DNA from 4 places in the Ectobacillus sp. OTK genome. Region 2 is predicted to be linked to each of the others. Evidence: riboswitches for the same ligand, from Rfam matches in the RefSeq annotation. Region 2 holds a riboswitch; each other region holds the start of a gene.
What was found. Region 2 has a riboswitch for cobalamin ahead of AC6HZ4_RS12915 ((2Fe-2S) ferredoxin domain-containing protein). Riboswitches for the same ligand answer to the same signal wherever they lie in the genome.

Region 1 (2,200 bases), on a different replicon from region 2:
ATAGGGTCTGGCTTCAAATTCATAAATAAAGCTTTGTCCTGGAGCGATAGGAGTAATTCCATCCATTTCTGGTGGATGGATGCCATGAAAGTGAATGGAATGGGGGTGACTTCCTTTATTTGTAAAATAGAATCGAAGCAAATCCCCTTCCGTACAACGAAACGTAGGTCCTGGAATCGTTCCGTTATATGTCCATCCTGGAAATTTAATGCCTTTTGCGATTTCAATTTCTTTATCGATGGCAACAACTGTATATTCACGCAAAATTTGACCGTTAGGAAGTCTAGTGACCTTCCCATAATCAAATTCAGTCAGTAGTTTTTCTGCCATTTTATATCCTGAAGTTTTTATACTGTCATTCATCATCTGACTATGATCTGTATTACTGTGGTTTTTGGTATGAGATTGCGCTTTAACCGAAGGGGTAAAAGGCGCTAAACTATTTAGAAAATAACTCCCTGCCAAGCCTATGGCGCCAGCAGATCCCAACTTTAATATATCTCTTCTGGAAAATTGGTTTTGTTCAGACATTTTTAATCCCCCTAAAAAAGTTTCCTTAACGCAAAAATATGTTGTTAAGCTAAAATTTATTCTCAAAGGAAAGGTTTGTCAATGTTTATTTTTTAGGGTCACCGAAACAATCTGTAAACTAAGTGTCAAATTTGGATTTAATATCCATATTTTATTGCTTAATCAGCAGCATTTCAGGTAATTACTGATATGAAAACACTGGATTAGAAGTAAATTTTTCTTATTTCATAAAATTAGTTTAAGTCTAGAAAAACTTTCTTCAGTAAGCGACCTAAAAGAAGTTCTTCTAAGATTTAAAGATACGTTGAATATCAAGTCTGTTATGGTAATCTAACATGGATACAGGTTAAATATACTGTGATTCTCTTATTAGCCAATTAGGATGTAAACTAATACAGAGTTATAGCATAAAAAATTAAGTTTTACATTTTGAGAATTATACGTATAATCAAGTTACAACATCATATTGTAAGCAAACTAGGTGCCCTTGTGAGAGCAAGGGGTAACAGGGAATCGGGTGCAAATCCCGAGCGGTCCCGCCACTGTAATTGAGGAGTTCTCTATCATGTATGTCACTCAACCATATCTTGGGGAAGACGATAGAGCGCGATGATTCAAAAGCCAGGAGACCTACCTAGGTTGTAACACCAAAACAGCCTTCGCGGAAAGGAGAGGTGTACGGAGATGAAGCGACAATTGTATTCTGCCATTTTGTCGTCTATTTGCGCGTACCCATGAATCCTTAACCAGTTAAAGGTTAAGGTTTTTTTATGTCTTGTTTATTTATAAAAAGGGGGAATTTTCACATGGAAACTGTATCACTTTTTTTACTTGTTTTTGTATTAGGGCTTCGACATGGACTAGATGCGGATCATCTTGCTTTTATTGATGGACAAACTCGTTATAATTGGCGAATGGGCAGTCCGTTTGCACGTTGGGTGGGTACATTATTTGCATTGGGTCATGGAGGAATGGTAGCTGTAATAGCTAGTATTTTAGGAATGGTGATAGAGAATTTTTCATTCCCAACTTATTTTGATAATATTGCATCCTGGGTGTCGATTGTTTCTTTATTCCTTATTGGAACGTTAAATACTTATAATCTATTGCGCACCAGAAATAATCAGGAAGAATTTCAATTGAGTGGATTAAAGGGTAAATTTATTCCTAGAGTTGCTAAGGGAACAACAAATCCTTTACTTATTATTTTAGTAGGGGCTTTGTTTGCCTTGGCTGCCGAGACGGTAAGTCAAACGGCTGTCTGGTCTTTAGCAGCAGGGAATGCAGGTGAATATACACCTTTACTTTTAGGACTAGTTTTTATGTTTGGCATGATGATTACAGATACAATTGATTCATTAATTGTCTATAAAATGGTGAATCAGTCAAGCAAAATCGGCCAGTCTGCGTCAAGAATCCTGGGTTGGGTGATTGTTGTCTTAGCGTATGGGGTTTCCTTCTATCTGGCATTTACCTTCTTTAATCCGTGGGCAGAACTCAATTTCGAAATCGTGGGAATCATTCTTTTTATTTTTTTAGTCGCCACTTTTGCCTTTGTAAGTGTTCGATCTAGGAAACAAAGCATTGAAACACATACTACAAATTAATAAAAAAAGCTCTGACAATTTTATGGTGTCAGAGCTTTTTTGTTACTTATAAGATAGCAAGG
Region 2 (2,200 bases):
CCCTGTAATTGAGCCAAGTGCAAGAAAAAGAATTCTTCGAAGTCTAGCCTTCATAAACCCCCAAGACAGACAAAATGTGATACATATGGTGGAAACAAGCAGTCCAATCACAAAAAGAATGAGTTGCATCGTGGCAGCTAATGTGCTGTTCAGATCAACCGCATGTGAAATGAGAGCAATTTGCGTAGGGCTCTCTACTCCAATTCCATGAATAATCCCTATTAAGAAAGCACTCGCAATCCCAAAGGAAACAGGATGTACTCTCTTTTGTTGTTTGTCCCTTCCAAAAAGACTTGCTATATACTCATATACAATTTGTATGCGGCTTTTATGCTCATACTCTTTTTTTTGCCGGAAAATCGAATGCAAGATTACGATCCCTAAAATAAGAAGTGTTATCCCTACTCCCGCTTCCATCCACTGGCGGACAGCAGATGAGAAAGTTAAGCCGATAAAAATAGATAGTAATCCAATAACAAACACAATAAAACCATGTCCGAAAGCATACATAATTCCAAGAGAAAGTCGTCTTCTCTTTTCAGTTTCGCTGCCTACCATATCCGCAATTGCAGCCACATGATCTCCGTCCATTCCATGCCGAATTCCTATAAAAATCGCTAGCATAGCAAAAGTAATTGCTTCCATTTAGAACTTCTCCTTTACGGGCTTTGATACCCCAACAATACAATCTGTTTGCTCTGGTGCGACAAAACCAGCATCGCTATATTCGTATATGACCGCATCCTCTATAACCTGTCCTCCAGCTAAATGCTGCCGCACAATCTCCGTACCGAACTCCGGCGTAACAGCCTTATACCAGGTTCCTTCTGGATACACAATCATCACACAAGCATCCTTGCATCGTCCGTTACAGCGCGTTCTCGTTGTATGTACAACAGAATCTAAATCTAAATAGGCAATCTCATCGCGAACCGCCTTTGTAACCTCCTCTCCTCCCTTTCTCATACAACTGCTCCCGTTACAAATTAGTACATGATGCTTTGTTCCTCGTAGGTTCCAAGTTGTCATCCTAATCCCTCCTATTATCCTAATAAAATAAAATGCACCTCTATCGAATAGAGGTGCAGAATATACGCATAACAAAAATGCCGCGATATTGCACTTCCCCTATAAGCCCGTAGGTTTCGTGAAACAAATGAATATAGGTAGGTCTCCTGACTTCGGATCTTTGCTTTCTTGCGTCTTCCCGATCAGACTCAGTGACATATGTGCAAGAAAACTCCCCTATACAGTGGCGGGTACCGTGACGGATTTTAACCGTTCTTCCCTTTTAAGCACAACACGCGCTGTGCACCCAATTCAAATCATATGCAATTTTCTTCTTTCCAAAAATACAATTTAAGGAAAATGATCCTTAACGATAAGGAACAGAAATTAATCAAAATGCAAAAAATCCGCTCAGTGGAATTTGAGCGGATGAAATAGACATAAAAGGGCAAATAGATATGAATCCCTTTGTCATCATCGCTTCCCATTCTCCATCCCCGAAGAAATTGAAACTTTATAAGATTAAGACAGGTCTCCTGGCTTGTGTATCATTCTACTTTGAGCCCTTCCCATATAAGCTGCCTCTTACAAAAGCATTCTTATACAGTGGTCTGCTCATTTCGTTCACACTTACAGTTGCGGGGACAGCTCCGGATTCTCACCGAATTCCCTTTTAAGCTTTATAGCATCTTATCCTACTGATTGATAACATAATATGTAATTTTCTAACAATTAGAACCCTGAATATTTCTTATCATATGATAGATGAAATATATCAAGTTTTCAACAAATAATTAAAAAAATTTTCAAAATTACAGACTCTCAATCACTTCCCATCTAATATTTCTAAGAAATGTGCAAGAATTCTAGCAGTCAATCCCCAAATCACCCGATCCTCGTAATAATAAAAATACTCATCCAGGCCTCGCACCTGCCAGTTATAATTTTTACCTCCGACAATTGCATCAAAAGGAAACCCCTCTTCAGGCTCTATTTTAAAATAAAGCTTATAGATTTCGGGCTGCATATTCCGCAAATGGTGTAAAGGAACTGTAAAAACCTCTTCAACCTCTGAAGGATTAGGCTGTAGCTGTTCCGTATTCTCAAGGAATCCTACATATGGATAAATGATTGTCCCAAAAGGAGAAACCATATAATCTAAAGGGAATAAATTAGTGATACATTCCAAATT
Region 3 (2,200 bases), 380 kb from region 2:
AATGGAGATGATATAATACGGCACGCAGAAGCAATAACAACGAAGTATTAGTAGGGAGTAGAGAAGCAGCTCTTGACCAAATGAAATACGAAATTGCCCAGGAATTTGGCATCACACCCGGTGCTGAGACAATTTCACGTGCGAACGGATCTAAGTTATCTGATTTCCAATCAGTTTAAATTTTTTATACCAGAACATTCCTTTTTTGAGATTTTGTATTTTTTTATATAATTTTGTAGTTCTAATAATAGACTAGTGGAGAGCAAAAGTAATAGAACCTTTTTAAATAGATGAACAAAGGTAAAGTGTTTGTCTGACACGAAACAAAGATTTACTGGGTAATATTATTATATTAATATTTCATGGTAGTTTATGTATTATGATGAAGAGGGGGAAAAGGAGATGAATATTGAAGAATTTCAGGATGGTGCAGAGATGTTAAGAGTAGTGGCCCATCCTGTACGACTCGCACTTATAAAAGTTATGATTGAAAAAGGGCCGGTAAATGTAACTTCTCTTTACGAGGAATTCAGTATGCCGCAAAGTACAATTAGTCAACATCTAGCAAAATTGAAAGCTGTAAATGTTGTTTCGGGAACACGCAAAGGTTTGGAGATTTACTATGAGGTAAAGGACGTGCGAGTAGAAACCATCCTTGATGTGGTAGTGAGTGCTTAAATGTTATTAGCTATTAGTAAATAAATTATATTATTTGGAAGCGAATTGCGGCGGCGGTTCGCTTTTTGTTTGAAGCCGCTTTGCACAGAACCAATTTCTTAACTTGATGGATGTGTGATGAGACCCTTAGTGAGAGAAACGTTTGTTGACAAGATAAATTATAAACACTAGAATTAGGTAGGAATTCTGGTACTCAAGTTTATTTATATTGAAAATATTTAAGTTTTTACAATTTGATTCAAAGGATTTATTTTCAAAAGCAGTATCAAATAAAGTTTCGTTTAAAAATTTCATACTTTGAAAATAGGTACAAGATAAAACTATTTTAGATTTTATCTGCTTAAATGGGAAGTCGGTTACAATCCGACACGGACCCGCCACTGTGTTGGGTATCAGCATGATATGCTGGTAACTTTCAGAAAAACCACTGGGTTATGCCTGGGAAGGTCTGAAAGATATGCCCTAAGTCAGGAGACCAGCCTATTTTAACATCACTGCTTGACCTACGGGATATTAGGAAGGTGGTTGGTATGCGCTGATGGCCATATGTCTGGACAAATACTGTCTTTGGATCATATAGACATAATGAGTCTTGTTTCGTATGTTAACTTATCAAGCATTTCTGACCTCTTATACTAGGCAGGGATGCTTTTTTTGTTTGTCAAAAATCACAAATGGAGGATTGTACATGAGAAGAAGTAGGAACAAACAACATACATTGGTTATCTGGATGGCTGTCTTTGTTTTCGCTCTATCACTAATCGGATGTGCTGCATCGACTGAACAAACAACAGAAAAGGATAAAAAAGAAGCTTCTGCAGATACAGTTTCTAATAAAACATTGACAGTGGCTTTCGCTTGGAGTCCAGCAACTCTTGATCCACATGGCAGCGATAGCTGGGAGGTCATGCGCTCTGGTACGGGGGAGACCTTGATACAACTAAATGAACAACTGGAGCCAGAACCTTGGTTAGCCAAAGAGTGGAAGCAAGAAAATGAAACGACCTGGATATTTACATTAGAGGAAAACGTACGCTTTCATAACGGAAAGAAAGTGGATGCGGCAAGTGTGAAAAACTCCTTGCTGCGCTCAATGGAGAAAGATCAAAAAGCAAAGGATTTATTGCAAGTGAAATCAATAGAAGTGCTGGCTCCAAGTCAACTGAAAATCGTGACCGAACAGCCGAATGCAGCCTTGATCACGCACTTAGCTGATCCCGCTACTATCATTGTTGATACGGAAACGGTCGAAAATAAGGACAGTTATCCTGCTCTTACAGGGGCTTTCAAATTCAAGCAATTCAATAAAGATGAGTCGCTTGTCGTAGAGCGCTATGAGGATTATTGGGGAGAAAAAGCACTCTTATCAAAAGTGACAATTAAATTTATTGCCGATGGAAATACAAGATTAATGGCTCTGCAATCTGGGGATGTTGATGCTGCAACGGATGTTCCAATTGATTCTATCAAATTACTGAAGAAAGATAAAAACATTGAAGTTTTAACCGCTCCGTCTCTTCGG
Region 4 (2,200 bases), 1.7 Mb from region 2:
CTTGGCAAAACGGTTCATCACGATAGAGAAAAATTGAATTAAAATATGATTCAATGAAAAAACCACCTTAATGGCATGGAATGAACATTAACGAATGTCGTAATTCATGAAGCGTATCATGAACGGGAGCGTAACCGGAAAAAAGAGTGGTATAAAGTACGATACCCGCTAAAATAGCAACCACGGTTAATTGCATCGGGAGTGACAAAAAGATATTTTTAAAACCTGTTTTCTTGGTATGTTCAAATTTATACGACATGAGTACGCTCTCCTTCCGTTAGTCGATTTGCTTTTTTCAATCGTGTCACACCTATACCTAAAAGCATTCCAATTATAATTATAAGTATCAAAAATGCTAATGTTTTCATTTTGACAAACATTGGAGGATGGAATGCTTGCACTTCAACCTTCATTTTCTTTTCTGAGATCACAGAGTTTGTCTTCGGATCGATGAGGGAAATGGTTACTTGATGTTCTGCTCCGTCAAAAAACTGCATGGCAAATTTGTATGATCCGTCAACAGAGCGACTGTTCATAGATAAGATGTGTGCCCCATCTTCTAATCGTACTGCCTGAAAACGCACTTCAAAAGGCCCTTGTTCTTGCGTTTCCAATTTCCCTTCAAAAGTGAAGGGCTCTCCTACACGGGCATGATAGCCTTCTGCACCTCCTACATGTGATTCGTGGGCGAATGCAGCGGATGACATCGTCAGTATAAAAATGAGAACCAAAGCTAATATGAATTTAGATCGCATGTACGTTCTTCCTCCTTTTCGCCAATACAAATCCGGCAATGAATCCAAATAGAGCTAGAGAAACAATGAAAATAATCGCTTTTTTTACTTCGACCGGATTTTCATGGATATTGATGAGAAGTTCATGAGTTCCAACCGATTTACCTTTCTCGTCCATGACTTCTACTTTCATTTGATAGTCGCCGCGAATAGGGAACATGTAGTCAAATGAAGCTTTCCCATTTTCCACAGAAAAGGTGGAATTTATTAATTTTGTACCTTCAACCATGGGGAAATCTGTTGGCGAGAAAAATTTTCTCTCTGGGCTACTAAGAACAATATGCGCGGAGCCGTTTTGAATATCCGGAAGCGTTAGCTCTACTTTAGCGGTATCCAAATCAGGCCGTGCTTCTTTACCCTGTCCATTTTTTACTTCAACTTGTACTTTTTCTTCCGCCATTATCGATGTGAGCGGCATCATTGATAGAAACATTATAAAGGCGAATACACTTATGAAAGTCGTTCTTATCATTACAATCTTTTCCTCCATTCTGAAAAATAAAAAACACCTTCTACAAAAGTGCAGAAAGTGCAAATAAAAGCTAAAAAGGCCAGAAAAAGGCCCAAAAAAGCTCTTTATTTCACCTCCCCTATCCTCGTAGGCTTACTTGTGATAACAAGAAAAAGGCAGGTCTCCTGACTTATGGATCAAACGCATATTACTGAATAACACATTCAGTTTGCATAAGCCTTCCCATTTTGCACAGTGACTTACGCATGCTCTCCAATTACAGTGGCGGGACCGTGTCGGATTTGCACCGTTCTTCCCTTTTAAGAAACACCCTCGGTGTTTCACCTTTTCCCAAATATATTTAACTTTTAGATAAATCATGATAATTATAATCGATATTTTACTTACTGTACATGGTAGTAAGAAGAAACAATTGCAGGGGGATTATCCACATCGCCATCAAGGTAAACTAATTAAATACCCCCAAAACGAAAAAATGCGTTATTCTTTCTCTATCACCATGGAAAGGATGGCACATTTTGTATGATGTGTTCTGTATCTCAAGAATTACCTTCTTTAATCCTATGTTGTCGTTTATATACGAATTTTGATAAACTGACACTGCCTTCATATAAGAGTAATACTTGTCCTAATCTTCCCAGGTTGGTTGACGCTTTGGATTGCTGTGCTAAGCGATACAGGTGCTGCGCTTCTTGTGATTCTCAACAGTATGTGTTTGTTACGGAACAAATAAGTTTGTATGGGGCTACCTCGTAGCTCCATACCTTACATAAAAAAACAACAGGGAGAAAGGGATTCCTATGAAAAAAATGCGTGTAAATGGACTGCTTATGCTTGTTTTCATGATTACAATCTTAGGAGCATGCAGCGGTAGATAAATTAAGAGACCTGCTGAATTGGGAATTAGAAAAGTTCTCATACACAGGTCAGAATG

Region 1: another riboswitch for cobalamin. It lies ahead of AC6HZ4_RS27605 (HoxN/HupN/NixA family nickel/cobalt transporter); the one in region 2 lies ahead of AC6HZ4_RS12915 ((2Fe-2S) ferredoxin domain-containing protein).
Region 3: another riboswitch for cobalamin. It lies ahead of AC6HZ4_RS14965 (ABC transporter substrate-binding protein); the one in region 2 lies ahead of AC6HZ4_RS12915 ((2Fe-2S) ferredoxin domain-containing protein).
Region 4: another riboswitch for cobalamin. It lies ahead of AC6HZ4_RS04740 (hypothetical protein); the one in region 2 lies ahead of AC6HZ4_RS12915 ((2Fe-2S) ferredoxin domain-containing protein).

The regions. Positions count from the first base shown of each region.
Region 1 covers NZ_AP048548.1:81,400-83,599, reverse strand. The annotation lists gene AC6HZ4_RS27610 (multicopper oxidase domain-containing protein) at 1-531, opposite strand, end outside; cobalamin riboswitch at 994-1,183, shown strand; gene AC6HZ4_RS27605 (HoxN/HupN/NixA family nickel/cobalt transporter) at 1,338-2,138, shown strand.
Region 2 covers NZ_AP048547.1:2,611,598-2,613,797, reverse strand. The annotation lists gene AC6HZ4_RS12920 (HoxN/HupN/NixA family nickel/cobalt transporter) at 1-645, opposite strand, end outside; gene AC6HZ4_RS12915 ((2Fe-2S) ferredoxin domain-containing protein) at 646-1,029, opposite strand; cobalamin riboswitch at 1,149-1,334, opposite strand; cobalamin riboswitch at 1,518-1,716, opposite strand; gene AC6HZ4_RS12910 (NUDIX hydrolase) at 1,835-2,200, opposite strand, start outside.
Region 3 covers NZ_AP048547.1:2,994,663-2,996,862, reverse strand. The annotation lists partial or broken gene AC6HZ4_RS14975 (alpha/beta-type small acid-soluble spore protein) at 24-152, shown strand; gene AC6HZ4_RS14970 (ArsR/SmtB family transcription factor) at 403-678, shown strand; cobalamin riboswitch at 967-1,176, shown strand; gene AC6HZ4_RS14965 (ABC transporter substrate-binding protein) at 1,367-2,200, shown strand, end outside.
Region 4 covers NZ_AP048547.1:957,481-959,680, forward strand. The annotation lists gene lonB (ATP-dependent protease LonB) at 1-54, opposite strand, end outside; gene AC6HZ4_RS04730 (CbtB domain-containing protein) at 68-259, opposite strand; gene AC6HZ4_RS04735 (hypothetical protein) at 249-755, opposite strand; gene AC6HZ4_RS04740 (hypothetical protein) at 745-1,227, opposite strand; cobalamin riboswitch at 1,404-1,609, opposite strand; partial or broken gene AC6HZ4_RS04745 (SCO family protein) at 2,067-2,200, shown strand, end outside.